4 regions of the Mesorhizobium sp. M0659 genome follow, and region 2 is predicted to be linked to each of the others. Evidence: predicted binding sites of a transcription regulator. Region 2 holds the regulator's gene; each other region holds the start of a gene.
The links. The regulator HrcA, encoded in region 2, represses chaperone genes, less so after heat shock. The targets are predictions, from matches to a motif close to GTTAGCACTCNCNNNNNGNGAGTGCTAAC.

Region 1 (4,192 bases), on a different contig from region 2:
GCTGCATTCGTCGAGCAGGCGGTGCTTGCGGGCAAGGTTGCGCGGCAGGCGGAGAGCGCGGCCTAACTAACTGGTCTCTAAAACAAAAAGGGCGCCTCTCGGCGCCCTTTCCTTATCCATAAGCCAGGTTGGCTGGATTAGAAATCCATGCCGCCACTCAAGCCCGCTTGCGGGCTTGAGCAACTTTAGCTCATGGGCGGCTTTATGGATTCTTAGAAATCCATGCCGCCCATGCCGCCCATGCCGCCGCCGCCCATGCCGCCAGGCATGCCGCCGCCAGCCGACTCCTTCTTGGGAGCCTCCGCGATCATGGCTTCGGTGGTGACGAGCAGGCCGGCGACCGAAGCCGCGTCCTGGAGAGCGGTGCGAACGACCTTGACCGGGTCGACGATGCCCATGGCGATCATGTCGCCATACTCGCCGGTCTGGGCGTTGTAGCCGTAGGTCGCGCCCTTGTTGTCGAGGATCTTGCCGGCGACGATCGAAGCTTCAGCACCTGCGTTTGAAGCGATCTGACGGGCCGGAGCCTGCAGTGCACGACGAACGATGTTGATGCCGGCAGCCTGGTCGGCATTGACGCCGGTGACCTTGATGTTGGCCGAAGCGCGCAGGAGAGCGACGCCGCCGCCTGCAACGATGCCTTCTTCCACGGCCGCACGGGTCGCGTTGAGGGCGTCATCGACGCGGTCCTTCTTTTCCTTGACTTCGACTTCCGTCGCGCCGCCGACACGGATCACCGCAACGCCGCCGGCGAGCTTCGCCAGACGTTCCTGCAGCTTCTCCTTGTCGTAGTCCGACGTGGTCTCTTCGATCTGCTGCTTGATCTGGGCAACGCGGCCCTGGATCTCGGCCTTCTTGCCGGCGCCGTCGACGATGGTGGTGTTCTCCTTGGAGATCGACACCTTCTTGGCGCGGCCGAGCATGTTGAGGCCGACATTCTCGAGCTTGATGCCGAGGTCTTCCGAGATGACCTGGCCACCGGTCAGGATGGCGATGTCTTCCAGCATGGCCTTGCGGCGATCACCGAAGCCCGGCGCCTTGACGGCGGCGATCTTCAGGCCGCCACGCAGCTTGTTGACGACCAGCGTGGCCAGAGCCTCGCCTTCGACGTCTTCCGAGATGATGAGCAGCGGCTTGGAGGTCTGCACGACGGCTTCGAGAACCGGCAGCATGGCCTGGAGGTTGGACAGCTTCTTCTCGTGCAGGAGGATGTAGACGTCCTCGAGCTCGGCAACCATCTTGTCGGCGTTGGTGACGAAGTAGGGCGAGAGATAGCCGCGGTCGAACTGCATGCCTTCGACGACTTCCAGCTCGGTCTCGGCGGTCTTGGCTTCTTCAACCGTGATGACGCCTTCATTGCCGACCTTCTGCATCGCTTCGGCGATCATGGCGCCGACCGACTCGTCGCCATTGGCCGAGATCGTGCCGACCTGGGCAACTTCCTCGGAGGTCTTGATCTTCTTGGCAGCCTTGCCGAGAGCCGCGACGACTTCGGTCACGGCCAGGTCGATGCCGCGCTTCAGATCCATCGGGTTCATGCCGGCGGCAACGGCCTTGTGGCCTTCCTGGACGATCGACTGCGCCAGAACGGTCGCGGTCGTGGTGCCGTCGCCGGCGATGTCGTTGGTCTTCGAAGCAACTTCGCGGACCATCTGCGCGCCCATGTTTTCGAACTTGTCTTCAAGCTCGATTTCCTTGGCGACGGTGACGCCGTCCTTGGTGATGCGCGGTGCGCCGAACGACTTGTCGATGACGACGTTGCGGCCCTTGGGGCCGAGCGTGACCTTCACTGCGTCGGCGAGGATGTTGACGCCGCGCAGCATGCGCTCGCGGGCGTCGCGGGAGAATTTTACGTCTTTAGCAGCCATTTTTTAGCTCCTGGCAGGGGGCTTGCGATCAAGCCCGAAATTAGTTGACGGTGAGGCCGATAATCAGCCGATGATGCCCATAATGTCGGATTCCTTCATGATCAGAAGGTCTTCGCCATTGAGCTTGACTTCGGTGCCCGACCACTTGCCGAACAGGATGCGGTCGCCGGCCTTGACGTCCAGCGGGACCAGCTTGCCGGCTTCGTCGCGAGCGCCGGAGCCGACGGCGATGATCTCGCCTTCCTGCGGCTTTTCCTTTGCCGTATCCGGGATGATGATCCCGCCGGCGGTCTTGGATTCGGATTCGACCCGGCGTACGACCACGCGGTCATGAAGCGGGCGGAACTTCGACTTTGCCATTTTTTCTTCCTCGAATGAGAACGGTGAGAGCTGTTCCTCGATCCGGCGGTGCCGGATGTGCGTTAGCACTCACCTGGGGAGAGTGCTAACGTCGCGCTGAAATAAGCGCGTGGCTTTCGAGAGTCAAGGCGAACGGTGAGCACAATTGTGCCAATTGGAGCCGTGCCGCGATCCGACGGCAGACCCTATCGGCGCCGCGGCGATTCAAGCACCAGAAGCGGACAGCGTTCAGCCAGCCCATAGGTCCCTGTCGGCGCGAGGCGGACACTGTCAAAAAACCGGCTCGCCTCTTCGACCAGCGTCGCCGCCGGGGCGAAACTGTAGACAGTCTTCGAATTCGCATAGGCATCGATGGTGCCGATGATCGGCATCTCCCATCCGGTCGTCGCGGCAAGGGCCTCCCGGTCGGCAAACAGCGCATCGAAGGCATCGAGGATCGCCCGCACCGGAATGGCGCGGTCGGGATCGCTGCCAGCACAAGCCATGGCAATGCGCCATTTGAGTTCGTGGAAGGTCGCGACACCACCGGAAAGCGTCAGCGCCCGGACCTCCTGCAGATCATCCTGTACCTGAGGACTTGCATAGGCGCGCAATGCAGCCCGCCCACCGGACTTCAGCACACGCGCGATCTCGGCAAGCAGCGCCTGCCGTGCAACCGAGGAGTCCAGCGCCGACAGGCAGCCGTCGCCGATCACCGCCCCGGCGCTTTCGTCGCCCAGCGGCAACTCCAGCCAGTTGCCGATCACCGCCTTGCGTGAGGCGGTATCGCCCGGCCAGATGCCCGATATCATGGCAGTGGACTCGTCGATCGCGAGCATGGTCCTTCCGAGGCCGGCAAGCTCCGGCGTGACCCCGAGCAGCACCACATCGACTGATTGCAGGCTAAGTTCGCGCTCATAGGCGGCGACAGCTTCCGGGGGCGGACACAGCGGCGACCCGAGAAGCCGCCAATGACGGCGAATTGCGTCCCAATGCTCAGTCATGCGGAACGGTTTGGGGAAAGGCTGGACATATTTCCTTCCAGGCTGTTGGTTGCCTTGCGAGTTACCTCATGCAGGAAAGGCCATGGCCCGCATTGCCGTCATAACGCATGAATTTGACCGCTTCCAGAGCCGGCGGGGCCTCCTGCTGCGCCAGGACAGCCCCTACATGCTGTTCGACGTCCTGGCGGAGCTGAAACGGCGCGGTCACTCCGTGCAGATCATGCGTGGACCCTCGGCAAGTCATAACGCCGATATTGCCGTCCTGCATGTCGACGCGACAGTGACGCCATCGGACTATGTCGACTACGCGCGCGGATTTCCGATTTGTCTCAATCTTGGTGCAACCGACATTTCCAAGCGCCGCATCAGTGGTGCGATCCTCGAGGAGGGTGCCAACTGGAGCGGCCAGGTCATCGTCAAGAGCAACCTCAATCATTGGGGGACGCCCGAGGAGCAGCTCAACCGAAAATCCGTTCGCGCCGGCAAGGCAGTGCCTTTCCCGGGCGCGCAGACCTTCGACCGTTATCAGGTGCATGCCTCGCTGGCCGATGTGGCGCCGGAGATTTTCAGGCGTGCCGACCTGATCGTGGAAAAATTCATTCCCGAAATCGAGCCCGACGGGTTTGCGGCGCGGTTCTGGATATTCTGCGGCGATCGGGAGCGCTGCACCCGCTATGTCTCGCCGCAGCGCCTGGTCAAGGGCGACGACACCGTCCGCCGGCAGCCGGTTGCGGTTCCCGACGAACTGCGCGCCTTGCGTCGGAAGCTGGGCTTCGACTATGGCAAATTCGACTTTGTCGTGCATGAGGGCAGGGCCGTGCTGCTCGATGCCAACAAGACCCCAGGTCGCGCCAGGAACCTGTCGAAGATTGTTGCCGCCGGCACAGCCAACCTGGCCGACGGCTTCGAAAACCTCATCCACCAGACCGGACGGGGTCGAATCGGGCGCTAGAGAAACAGTCCCAACTGCGTATGGATGAT
Region 2 (4,192 bases):
TCGGGCTCGGCCGCAAGGCGCCGCTCAAACTCATCGACCCGAACCGCGCATCGCGCCGCGAATACTGGATGATCAATGGCAATGCGGCCCGGCGCATGGTGCAGGACCTCTATCGCTTCAACGTCAACCAGCTTAGCGTCGCCAACGACACCATCAGCAGTGTTTACGTGCCGAAGCTCAATGCCGGCCACGTCACGGTGACGCTTTACGAACACGATTTCAGCGACGGCCGCTTCGCGCAAGGGGCGAAGAAGTCCTTCGGCTCAGTCGGGCTCTTCAATCTCAGGGATACCGGTTTCGATGACCGTGTCTCATCGGCCGAGGTGATCCATACCTATCCCAAGGTGATCCATCGGGACGTACATTAGGGCCGGATTGCGCTGTTCGCCGGCTCAGGATGGGCCATCGACATGGGTGATGCGCCAGATGGTGCCGTTGCCATCCTCGGTGACGATAAGCGCGCCGTCCTTGGCCACCGCGACGCCGACCGGCCGGCCCCAGACGGCGTCGTCGGAGAGGACGAAGCCGGTTATGAAATCCTGGTACTCGCCGGTCGGCTTGCCGTGGCTGAATCTCAGCCGCACCACCTTGTAGCCGGTCCTCATACCACGGTTCCAGGAGCCGTGCAGGGCGACGAAGGCGTCACCCTTGTACTCTGCCGGGAAATTGCCGCCGTCATAGAAGGCGATGTTGAGCGGCGCCGAATGCGCCTGCATCAGCACGTCGGGCACGGTGACCGAGCCGGCGAGGTCTGGGCGCGCGCCCTCGTGACGCGGGTCCTCGTTGGCGCCGATATAATACCAGGGCCAGCCATAGAAGGCGCCGTCCTTGACTGAGGTGGCATATTCGAACGGCACATCGTCGCCGAGACCGTCGCGCTCGTTGACGACACACCACAGCGCGCCGGTGGCCGGTTGCACGGTCATGCCCGAACAATTGCGCAGGCCAGTAGCGAGGATGCGGCCATTCTTGCCGTCGGGGCCGAAGGCAAGCACGTCGGCACGGCCATCCTCGGAACCCCAGGTGGCGCCGAGTGGCTGTGATTTTGCCCAGGCGTCAAGGCCGCTATTCGGTGCCTTCCCCATGCCCTCCGCGACGTTAGAACCGGAGCCGACCGAGAGATACAGCGTCTTCCCGTCCGGCGAGAAGGCGATATCGCGGGTCCAGTGGCCGCCGGTAGGGATGTCGGAGACAATCGTCTCCGGTTCGCCGGACGCTTTAAGGTCGCCGTCGCGATAGGCGTAGCGGACCACGCTGTCGTTGTTGGCGACGTAGACCCATTGCGGCTTGTCGCCAGGCGGGAAGAAGGCAATGCCATAGGGCTGGTTGAGATTGTCGGCAAAAATGCCCTCTTCGGCCGGCTTCGCGCTACCTTTGGCCAGCCGATAGACGCGGATCTGGTTGGCGTCGCTGTCGGCGACGAACAGGTCGCCGTTCGGCGCCACGCGCACGACCCGCGGATTGGAAATGCCGGAAGCAACCAGTTCGGCCGAAAACCCAGGCAGCAGGACGGGCTTCGCGCCCTCGGGCCGATCGCCAAGGCCGGCGCTGTTGGAGGCGGATTCGGTGATGTTGGGCTTTTGCAGATCATCCGGCTTGATCAGCCGGCGCACACCTGGCTTGTCGGCCGTCCAGTCGCCGAAAGCGTCTTTGCCGGTCAGCAGCGGTTGATCGGCCTCCTGGGCGAAGGCGCTGGTGGCCAGAAGCAGGGCAAGGCCTGCCAAGCCGGCAATCCGGATCATGCTGTTCTCCTCGAACTCGCGCCGGTCGGCGCGTCATGCACAAGGGAGATATTGTGCGGCCGCCGCAAAAGAGAAGCGTGCGCGCGCGCAGATTCGACGAGAGAACCGCTCAACTTTCCTCTTCGACGTCGAGATCGTCGTCGAGACGCTTTTCCAATGCGACGAGATCTTCCGGCAGCGGCAAGCCCATGGCGCGCATTTCGCGCAGTTTTTCGCGCAGCTGCTCCTGGATTTCGTGCTCGTCCTCCGGCTGGTTGACCATTTCTTCGAGCAGCATGCTGATCTGGGCCTTGAACGATTCAAGCGCCATTCTGCGCCCTCCTTTACGGTGATCCCGGCTTCGGAATTATCTTAACATCCGGGTAATCAATTGCGCAGTGTAGTCGACCATAGGCACGATGCGGGCATAATTCAGCCTGGTCGGGCCGATGACGCCGAGCGCGCCGACGACGCGGGCGTCCTTATCGCGGTAAGGCGCCACGACCAGCGACGAGCCGGAGAGCGAGAACAGCTTGTTTTCCGAGCCGATGAAGATCCGCACGCCGGGGCCGTCCTCGGCTAGGTCGAGCAGCTGGATCAGCCCGTCCTGCGTCTCCAGATCCTCGAACAGGTGGCGCAGCAATTCGATATCGGCCTGGGCGGTGACGTTTTCGAGCAAATTGGCGCGGCCGCGCACGATAAGGCGCGCCGGCAGGCCGCTATCGGCGCCGGCCCACACCGCCAGGCCTTTCTCGACCAGATCCTGCGACAGCGTGTCCAGCGCTGCCCTGGTCTCGTCCTTGATGCGGGCGATCTCGATGCGCGCCTCGGCGAGCGTGCGGCCCCTGATATGGGCGTTGAGGAAGTTGGAGGCCTCGTGCAGCTGCGAGACGGTGATGCCGGCCGGCAGGTCGACGACGCGGTTCTCGACATCGCCATTCTGCGACACCATCACCGCCAGCGCCTTGGTCGGCTCGAGCTGGATGAACTCGATGTGCTTCAGCGCCACCTCGTTCTTGGTGGCGAGCACCAGGCCGGCGCCGCGCGACATGCCCGACAGCATCTGGCTGGCCTCGGTCAGCATGTGTTCCAGCGTCGCGCCCGAGCCGGAGGCGCGCACCTGCGCCTCGATGACCCGGCGTTCCTCGTCGGAGAGATCGCCAAGCTCCATGAAGGCATCGACGAAGAAGCGCAGGCCGGTCTGGGTCGGCAGGCGCCCGGCCGAGATGTGCGGGGCATAGATCAGGCCGAGATGTTCGAGGTCGCTCATCACATTGCGGATGGTGGCCGGCGACAGCGACGACGGCAGGATGCGCGACAGGCTGCGCGATCCCACAGGCTCACCGTCCTTCAGATAGGATTCGACGATGCGCCTAAAAATGTCGCGCGAACGCATGTCGAGCGATTGCAGCGCGGGCGCCAGCAGACTGGGTTCGGTGACTGCCTTGGTCATTCGAGCCAAAAACCTCCGGCCCAAGGATATAGACTTCCCTCGCCCCCGCGCAACCCGGCGTCGCACTTGCGATCGCCCCAGCGTCTGTGCCGGGGCCTTTTCCTTTGCGCCATGGGCTGCATGCGTCTACAAGCCGCCGACGCAACCGTAAAAAGAACAGAAAGAGGCCTCGATGCGCCCTTCCAAACGCCAAGCCGACGAAATGCGCGCCATCTCCTTCGAGCGCGGCGTCTCCAAACACGCCGAAGGCTCGTGCCTGGTGAAATTCGGCGACACGCATGTGTTGTGCACGGCAAGCCTGGAGGAAAAGGTGCCAGGCTGGATGCGCAATTCCGGCAAGGGCTGGGTGACGGCGGAATACGGCATGCTGCCGCGTTCGACCGGCGAGCGCATGCGCCGTGAAGCCTCGGCCGGCAGGCAAGGCGGCCGCACGCTGGAAATCCAGCGGCTGATCGGCCGCTCCTTGCGCGCCGTTGTCGACCTGCAGGCACTGGGCGAACAGCAGATCACCGTCGACTGCGACGTCATCCAGGCCGATGGCGGCACCCGCACGGCCTCGATCACCGGCGGCTGGGTGGCGCTCTACGATTGCCTGCGCTGGATGGAAGCGCGGCAGATGGCCAGTGTTGCCAAGGTGCTGAAGGACCATGTCGCGGCAATTTCCTGCGGCATCCATGACGGCCAGCCGGTCATCGACCTCGACTACATCGAGGATTCATCTGCCGGCACCGACGCCAATTTCGTCATGACCGGCAAGGGCGGCATCGTCGAGATCCAGGGCACCGCCGAGGGCGAGCCGTTCTCGGAAGGGCAGTTCGCGGAGTTGATGGGCCTGGCCAAGAAGGGCATTCAGCGGCTGGTGAGCTTGCAGCAGATGGCTGTGGCCTGATTGAATTTAACGTGATGACGTCGGCGATCCTTGACACCCCCCTCTGGCCTGCCGGCCATCTCCCCCGCAAGGGGGGAGATCAGAGGTCGCTACCGTTTTCGCCAACCATCAACGTTGAGACGCCGCCAG
Region 3 (4,192 bases), on a different contig from region 2:
GTTGGCCGAAGCGCGCAACAGTGCGACGCCGCCGCCTGCAACGATGCCTTCTTCCACGGCCGCGCGGGTCGCGTTGAGGGCGTCGTCGACGCGGTCCTTCTTTTCCTTGACTTCGACTTCCGTCGCGCCGCCGACACGGATCACCGCAACGCCGCCGGCGAGCTTCGCCAGACGTTCCTGCAGCTTCTCCTTGTCGTAGTCCGACGTGGTCTCTTCGATCTGCTGCTTGATCTGGGCAACGCGGCCCTGGATCTCGTCCTTCTTGCCGGCGCCGTCGACAATGGTGGTGTTCTCCTTGGAGATCGACACCTTCTTGGCGCGGCCGAGCATGTTGAGGCCGACATTCTCGAGCTTGATGCCGAGGTCTTCCGAAATGACCTGGCCACCGGTGAGGATGGCGATGTCTTCCAGCATGGCCTTGCGGCGATCACCGAAGCCCGGCGCCTTGACGGCGGCGATCTTCAGGCCACCGCGCAGCTTGTTGACGACCAGCGTGGCCAGAGCCTCGCCTTCGACGTCTTCCGAGATGATGAGCAGCGGCTTGGAGGTCTGCACGACGGCTTCGAGAACCGGCAGCATGGCCTGGAGGTTGGAGAGCTTCTTCTCGTGCAGGAGGATGTAGACGTCCTCGAGCTCGGCAACCATCTTGTCGGCGTTGGTGACGAAGTAGGGCGAGAGATAGCCGCGGTCGAACTGCATGCCTTCGACGACTTCCAGCTCGGTCTCGGCGGTCTTGGCTTCCTCAACCGTGATGACGCCTTCATTGCCGACCTTCTGCATCGCTTCGGCGATCATCTTGCCGACCGACTCGTCGCCATTGCCGGCGATCGTGCCGACCTGGGCAACTTCCTCGGAAGTCTTGATCTTCTTGGCAGCGTTGCCGAGAGCCGCGACGACTTCGGTCACGGCCAGGTCGATGCCGCGCTTCAGGTCCATCGGGTTCATGCCGGCGGCAACCGCCTTGTTACCTTCCTGGACGATCGACTGCGCCAGGACGGTCGCGGTCGTGGTGCCATCACCGGCGATGTCGTTGGTCTTCGAAGCAACTTCGCGGATCATCTGCGCGCCCATGTTTTCGAACTTGTCGGAAAGTTCGATTTCCTTGGCGACGGTGACGCCGTCCTTGGTGATGCGCGGTGCGCCGAACGACTTGTCGATGACGACGTTGCGGCCCTTGGGGCCGAGCGTGACCTTCACCGCGTCGGCGAGGATGTTGATGCCGTGAAGCATGCGCTCACGGGCATCGCGGGAGAATTTTACGTCTTTGGCAGCCATTTTTTAGCTCCTGGCAGGGGCTTGCGATTCAAGCCCGGGAATTCAGTTGACGGTGAGGCCGATAATCAGCCGATGATGCCCATAATGTCGGATTCCTTCATGATCAGAAGGTCTTCGCCATTGAGCTTGACTTCGGTGCCCGACCACTTGCCGAACAGGATGCGGTCGCCGGCCTTGACGTCCAGCGGGACCAGCTTGCCGGCTTCGTCGCGAGCGCCGGAGCCGACGGCGATGATCTCGCCTTCCTGCGGCTTTTCCTTCGCCGTATCCGGGATGATGATCCCGCCGGCGGTCTTGGATTCGGATTCGACCCGGCGTACGACCACGCGGTCATGCAGCGGCCGGAAATTCGACTTTGCCATTTTTTGGATTTCCTTGGTGCGGATGTTGAACGGTGCTCCGTTGCCGGAGCATGCCTAGCACTCAGCCGAAGCGAGTGCTAACGCGGCAATGAGATAAGCCGCAGGCACCTGCTAGTCAAGACGGAAGAGCAAAGAGCAAAGAGAAAAGAGAAGACAGCAAAGAGCAGCCAGAAAAGAACGTGTAAGCATCGAGCCTTTTATGTGAACAATGTCGGGTATCCGACATATATGGGGCGGCTCACCCTTTGTAATTGAGCTTTATTCAGATGGTACGGTTGGTGCAACGGGTGTTGCATTTGAACTCATCCAGAGGCTCGCACGGGTCGTGCTGCGTCAGCTTGGTCATGTCGAGCTTCAGAAGGCCATTTTGGCATTGGTTCTGTTGCACCTATTGCCATTCATGACCAGTCCTGCGCGCGTGAGCCGGCCGACTACATTCCAACCACGAGAGCGCCGCCGCTGAGACCCGCACCGGCCGCCGCCAGAAGGATTTTCTCTCCTGGCTGGAATGGCTTCGTCTGGTTGGCGAGCGAGAGCGACAGCGGGACCGTCGCGGCCGAAGAGTTGCCGTATTCGGCAATCGTCTTGACAATTGCTTGGTCCGCAATGCCGAGGTTTCTTCCGACCGCGCCGAAAATCCGAGTATTGGCCTGATGCGGCACAAACCGGCCGACATTGTGTGGCCGCACTCCCGCAGCGGCTAGCGCGGTTGTCGAGCAATCGGTCATCATCTCGACGGCCTTTGCGAATATTTCGGGCCCGTCGGTCATCGTCATCCGGGTCTGCCCGAGGTCGAGGTCGCCATGGAACGGCGTGTTGCTTCCTCCTGCGGGAATCTGGATCAGCCCGTAGCGCGAGCCGTCCGAAGCCACCGAGGCACCGAGAATGCCCCGATCAGCATCATCGCACTGACCGATCACCAGGGCGCCGGCGGCATCGGCGAACAAGACTGAGCTCGCGCGCTCGGCTGGATTGATGCGGCGGCTGAGAATGTTGGCGGCGATGACCAGCGCTGGTTTGCCATGCAGGCGGGTGAACCCGTCCGCAAACATGAGCGCATAGATGAAGCCAGCGCAGGCGCCGGTCAGATCGACCGCGCCTGCGCGGCCAAGGCCAAGCTTGTGTGCGACCAGCGGCGCGCTGGGCGGCAGAAGATGGTCGGGCGTCGAGGTGGCAAGCAACAGCAGACCGATGTCGTGGCGCGCAATACCGGCGTTCACCAGCGCCATGTCGCCAGCCCGGGTGGCAAGACCCGACAGCGTGTCTTCGTCCGTTGCCCAGAAGCGCGAACGGATTCCGGTACGCCTTTCGATCCAGCCCGGCTCGAGGCCGAGATTGCTCTCGATCTCGGCATTGGCCACCTTGCGCCCAGGCACGTGATGGCCAAGTCCGAGAATGCGCGACGACTTGCTCATGGCCTGGACCCGAAGCGTTCCCCGGCCTCCTCGATGGCGTCATAGACTCGTTCGAGCTCGTCGTCTGCGATGCAATAGGGTGGCAGAAGGTAGAGGACATTGCCGAGCGGGCGCACAAGCAGGCCGCGCTCGAGGAAGAAAGCGCGCAGCTTCGGACCAATCTCGGCGAGATAACCTGCGGAACCGGTTCGCAGGTCGAGCGCCGCGATCGTTCCCGTGGCTCGACAGCCGGCAAAATATGGATTGTCCCGAAAGCGTTGCAGCCCGACGGCCTGCATCACGCTCAAGGCCGTGATCCGCTCGGCCACTGGCTCGTCGCGCCAGATCTCGACATTGGCGAGTGCTGCCGCACAGGCAATCGGATTGGCGGTGTAGGAGCTCGAATGGAAAAACGTCTTCTTCCGGTCCTCGGAATAGTGCGCCCGGAAGATGGCATCGGTGACAAGCGTTACGGCCAGCGGGATGGTGCCGCCGGTCAAGCCTTTGGAGGTGCACAGGATATCTGGAGAAATCGATGCCTGCTCGCAGGCGAACATGGTTCCGGTGCGTCCCCAGCCGGTCATCACCTCGTCGGCGATCAGCAGCGTGCCGGAGGCCTCAGTGATCTTCTTCAATTCGGCCAGAACCGATGCTGGATACATCAGCATGCCGCCGGCGCCCAGCACCAGCGGCTCGACGATCAAGGCTGCGGCTCGTCGATCGCGGGTCACAGCCTGGAAACGATCCAGCGTCTCCTGCTCGTGCCCCGCGGCCGGAAAGGGGATTATGTCGACCTCGAACAGCAAGGGTTCGTAGGCGGCGTTGAACACGCCACGCGCACCGACGCTCATCGTTCCGATCGTGTCACCATGATAGCTGTGCTCCATGACGACGATGCGCGAGCGCGGCGCGCCGATGTTGCGGAAATAACCGAGCGCCATCTTCAGCGCGACTTCGACTGAGGTCGAGCCACTGTCGGAATAGAACACCCAGTCGAGTCCAGCGGGAGCGAGGCCGACAAGCGCCTTGGCCAAGCGCTCTGCCGGCTCGTGCGTGAAGCCCGCAAAGATAATCTGGTCGAGGCTCGACGCGGTTGTCTCGATTGCCTTCATGATGCGGGGATGGCGGTGGCCATGTGTGACGACCCACCAGGAGGAGATG
Region 4 (4,192 bases), on a different contig from region 2:
TCATCGGAGTGCGCCATGACGGATAAAGACTTTGCCGACCTTTACCGGGGCTATATCGCTTGCCTGAATGACCAGGACTGGGCGAAACTTGGAGACTTTGTCGGCGACGAGGTGCAGCACAATGGCGAAATGCTCGGCCTGTCGGGTTATCGCCGTATGCTCGAAGGCGATTTCGAGGCGATTCCCGACCTCCGCTTCAACATCGAACTGCTGGTCTGCCAGCCGCCGCGCATGGCGGCGCGCCTGCATTTCGACTGTCATCCCAAGGGCGTGCTGTTCGGCCTGCCGGTGAACGGCAAGCGCGTGTCGTTCGCTGAGAATGTTTTCTACGAATTCGGAGAGGGTCGCATCCGCGAGGTGTGGTCAGTCATCGACAAGGCCGAGATCCAGGCGCAGATCTAGGTTGCTTCAATCACTTTGTTCGGTGAGAGCGCGTATCCGCAGCACCCCGTGGTAGAGCGCCAGGTCCTCGTCGTAGCGGGCCTCGGCGAACTCCAGCGACAGGCGGGTCTGGTCGCGCGAGCCGGTGGCGAAAGCGGCGCCGTCAAGGCGCGCCCGGATGCTGTCCATGATCAGACGCGTCTCGGCCTCGCCTTGCGCCTTCGACCAGACATGCAGCGTGATGAGCTGGTCGTCATCATTGTCGGCGCCGGTGTCCAGATCGAATGCGCTGGTCCTGCCATAGGTCACATAAGGGAAGGCGGCACTGTCGGCCGCCTGCTCGCGCAACCCGGCGCCGCCGAGCAGCGCCGTCAGCGAGGCATCGCTCTTCAATCTCATGAACAAGGCTTGCAGCAAATCGCCGGGCGCCGTCATCGTCGTCTCCGTTCGCCTGTCACGCTTTGAACAACCTCAGTTTCGCGCGCAACCTAACCGCGTTGCACGGATTGCGCCAGATGACGATCCGCCTGATGGAAGGCGGCGAATCGGGCGGCATGGCCCTTCCACGGACCGGGTTCTATTTGGCATGCGGGGAGTTTCAAGAAGGGTGTTATGAGGAGCCCTGTTTTCTCCGGCAATTCGAGGTCATTTCATGCGAACGCCACCGCTGCTGCCGGCCTTTGGAAAGCTTGGCGTCAAGCCCCCGGTCGCGATTGCGGCAGCACCCGCCTGTCGAAGAGGACCGTGGCCCTGCGCATGCGCGAGATACTTTCAATGCATGGCGGCCTGGCCTTGAAGCTGTCGGTGGTGGCCTGGACAATCCTGATCCTGGCGGCGGCATTTTTCATGTCAAGGGCCTGATGCCGATATGGCAAACCGCTACGCGTTGCGCATGGACGAGCCCGAGAGCTGGACTATCTTCGACATCTTCACCGGCCAGCCTGTCGAGCTTAAGCAACAGGTAATGGTGGCCATGAATTTGCGCGATGCGGAAGCGATGGCCGACCGCCTGAACAGCCGGGACGTCAAGCGGCGGGCAAAAGCCGACCGCAAGTCCTGACGCACGCTGATCTCAGCCGCTCTGATTGCAAGACGAACGCGCGCTAACCGAAATCCGCGGCTGTGAGCACATATATGCTCTTGCGGGTGCGGGCGTAGGCCTTGCTGGCAATGTCATGGATGGAGCTGGACGCGGTGTCGAAAGCCGCCAGATAGGTGGCTTCCGCGGTCGCCGTCCCTGATGGCGCCTTCGAGAGGGCATCGGCTGCGACAGAGAAGGAAATCTGGAACATGCCGTCGTGGCCGACAAAGCGGATGCGCTTGCCGGCCTCGTCATAGAAGCGACTTGGATTGGGGAATGTCAGGCTCATGACGTGCCCCCCTTCGGCGCGGCGGCGGCTTTCTTGACTGTCGCCCGCTTCTTCTTCGGTGTCGGGTTCAAGGCTTCCGCGACGCGGTCGGCCTCTTCCTTGGCCAAGCGCAATTCCCTGAGCCTTGCCGTCTTGATCTCCCTGGCCCTCGCTTCGGACATGTAGTCGGAGGTTGCCTTGTTGCGCTCGGCCGTCTTCTTCTGCTTGTCCATGAAGCGGGCTTCAGCTTTTTCCATGATGCTCTGATTGCCTTCGGCCATCGCCTAAATCTCCTTCGTGCCTGAAATTGTGAAATCGAACTTACGATATAAATAGTCACTTTTGCCTCGGAATTCAATTTTTTGAAATATCTAGGCGCCTCGCGACGTTTCGAACCCTGCAGACATCATAATACTTTTTAATATTTAATTTTGGCCACGAATAATTTTTGGCACTCCTATCTATCGAGTGCCAACACGCCTATAAGAACGGCGCGGTCGCCTATGCCGGCCCCAGAAAGAAGTTCTCATGAAGTTTCGGCCACTCCACGACCGCGTCGTCATCCGGCGCGCCGAAGGCGATGTCAAATCCAAGGGCGGCATCATCATTCCCGACAATGCCAAGGAAAAGCCGCAGGAAGGCGAAGTCATCGCCGTTGGGCCGGGCGCACGCGACGAAAACGGCGCGCTTGTTCCGCTCGACGTCAAGGCCGGCGACTTCATCCTGTTCGGCAAATGGTCGGGCACCGAGGTCAAGATCGACGGCGAGGACCTGCTGATCATGAAGGAAGCCGACATTATGGGCGTCATCGACAAGAGCGAGACGGCCGCTATCGGCAAGAGCGGGACGGTCGTCACCGAGAAGAGCGTCAAAGCCAAGAAGGCTGCCTGACCGGCCTGGCTTTGCCAGGCTCCGGCGAGCCGCTTGCTTCACCACACCAACGGGATTGAAAAAAATGTCTGCCAAGGAAATCAAATTCGCCACCGACGCGCGCGACCGCATGCTGCGCGGCGTCGAGATCCTCACCAATGCGGTGAAGGTCACGCTCGGCCCCAAGGGCCGCAACGTCATCATCGACAAGGCCTATGGCGCGCCGCGCATCACCAAGGACGGTGTGACGGTGGCCAAGGAAATCGAGCTTGCTGACAAGTTCGAGAACATGGGCGCGCAGATGGTGCGCGAAGTGGCTTCGAAGACCAACGACCTCGCCGGTGACGGCACCACCACCGCCACGGTGCTGGCCGCATCGATCCTGCGCGAAGGCGCCAAGCTGGTTGCCGCGGGCATGAACCCGATGGACCTCAAGCGTGGCATCGACCAGGCTGTCGCCGCCGTGGTCAAGGACATCAAGGCGAAGGCCAAGAAGGTCAAGTCGTCGGCCGAGATCGCGCAGGTCGGCACCATCGCCGCCAATGGCGATGCCAGCGTCGGCGCCATGATCGCCAAGGCGATGGACAAGGTCGGCAATGACGGCGTCATCACCGTCGAGGAGGCCAAGACCGCCGACACCGAACTCGACGTCGTCGAAGGCATGCAGTTCGACCGCGGCTATCTCTCACCCTATTTCGTCACCAATGCCGACAAGATGCGCGTCGAACTGGAAGAGCCTTACGTGCTCATCCACGAGAAGAAGCTCGGCAATCTGCAGGCGATGCTGCCGATCCTCGAAGCAGTGGTGCAGAGCGGCAGGCCGTTGCTGATCATCTCGGAAGACGTCGAAGGCGAAGCACTGGCGACGCTGGTCGTCAACAAGCTGCGCGGCGGCCTCAAGGTCGCGGCCGTCAAGGCGCCGGGCTTCGGCGATCGCCGCAAGGCGATGCTGGAAGACATCGCCGTGCTGACATCGGGCCAGATGATTTCCGAGGATCTCGGCATCAAGCTCGAAAACGTCACCATCGAGATGCTTGGCCGCGCCAAGCGCGTACTGATCGAGAAGGACACCACCACGATCATCGACGGCGCCGGCACCAAGGCGACCATCCAGGCGCGCATCGCGCAGATCAAGGGCCAGATCGAGGAGACCACGTCCGACTACGACAAGGAGAAGCTGCAGGAGCGGCTGGCCAAGCTCGCCGGCGGCGTCGCCGTGATCCGCGTCGGCGGCGTCACCGAGTCTGAAGTGAAGGAAAAGAAGGACCGCATCGACGACGCGCTGAATGCGACGCGCGCGGCGGTGGAAGAAGGCATCGTGCCCGGCGGTGGCGTGGCGCTTCTGCGCGCCAGATCGGCGCTGGCCGGGCTGACTGGCGCCAATGACGATGTGACGGCAGGCATTTCGATCGTGCTCAGGGCACTCGAAGCGCCGATCCGCCAGATCGCCGAGAATTCCGGTGTCGAAGGCTCGATCGTCGTCGGCAGGCTGTCCGACAGCAAGGACCACAATCAGGGCTTTGATGCCCAGAACGAGGTCTATGTCGACATGATCAAGGCGGGCATCGTCGATCCGGCGAAAGTGGTGCGCA

Region 1: groES (co-chaperone GroES) is a predicted target of HrcA. The motif match lies at 2,290-2,318, and genes of this name have one in related genera.
Region 3: groES (co-chaperone GroES) is a predicted target of HrcA. The motif match lies at 1,691-1,719, and genes of this name have one in related genera.
Region 4: NKI31_RS25585 (co-chaperone GroES) is a predicted target of HrcA. The motif match lies at 2,178-2,206, and genes of this name have one in related genera.

Annotation. Positions count from the first base shown of each region.
Region 1 covers NZ_JAMYPY010000009.1:153,850-158,041, forward strand. Annotated here, with positions in the region: gene NKI31_RS16885 (TetR/AcrR family transcriptional regulator) at 1-66, shown strand, start outside; gene groL (chaperonin GroEL) at 213-1,868, opposite strand; gene groES (co-chaperone GroES) at 1,932-2,228, opposite strand; gene NKI31_RS16900 (class I SAM-dependent methyltransferase) at 2,414-3,211, opposite strand; gene NKI31_RS16905 (hypothetical protein) at 3,294-4,163, shown strand; gene NKI31_RS16910 (TetR/AcrR family transcriptional regulator) at 4,160-4,192, opposite strand, start outside.
Region 2 covers NZ_JAMYPY010000014.1:124,356-128,547, forward strand. Annotated here, with positions in the region: gene NKI31_RS21825 (hypothetical protein) at 1-368, shown strand, start outside; gene NKI31_RS21830 (PQQ-dependent sugar dehydrogenase) at 393-1,742, opposite strand; gene NKI31_RS21835 (hypothetical protein) at 1,852-2,052, opposite strand; gene hrcA (heat-inducible transcriptional repressor HrcA) at 2,089-3,174, opposite strand; gene rph (ribonuclease PH) at 3,347-4,063, shown strand.
Region 3 covers NZ_JAMYPY010000012.1:14,388-18,579, forward strand. Annotated here, with positions in the region: gene groL (chaperonin GroEL) at 1-1,275, opposite strand, end outside; gene groES (co-chaperone GroES) at 1,341-1,637, opposite strand; gene bioZ (3-oxopimeloyl-[acyl-carrier-protein] synthase BioZ) at 2,069-3,052, opposite strand; gene NKI31_RS19630 (adenosylmethionine--8-amino-7-oxononanoate transaminase) at 3,049-4,192, opposite strand, start outside.
Region 4 covers NZ_JAMYPY010000020.1:57,349-61,540, reverse strand. Annotated here, with positions in the region: gene NKI31_RS25610 (ester cyclase) at 16-402, shown strand; gene NKI31_RS25605 (DUF3168 domain-containing protein) at 409-816, opposite strand; gene NKI31_RS25600 (hypothetical protein) at 1,250-1,441, shown strand; gene NKI31_RS25595 (DUF1488 family protein) at 1,485-1,751, opposite strand; gene NKI31_RS25590 (hypothetical protein) at 1,748-2,011, opposite strand; gene NKI31_RS25585 (co-chaperone GroES) at 2,259-2,621, shown strand; gene groL (chaperonin GroEL) at 2,686-4,192, shown strand, end outside.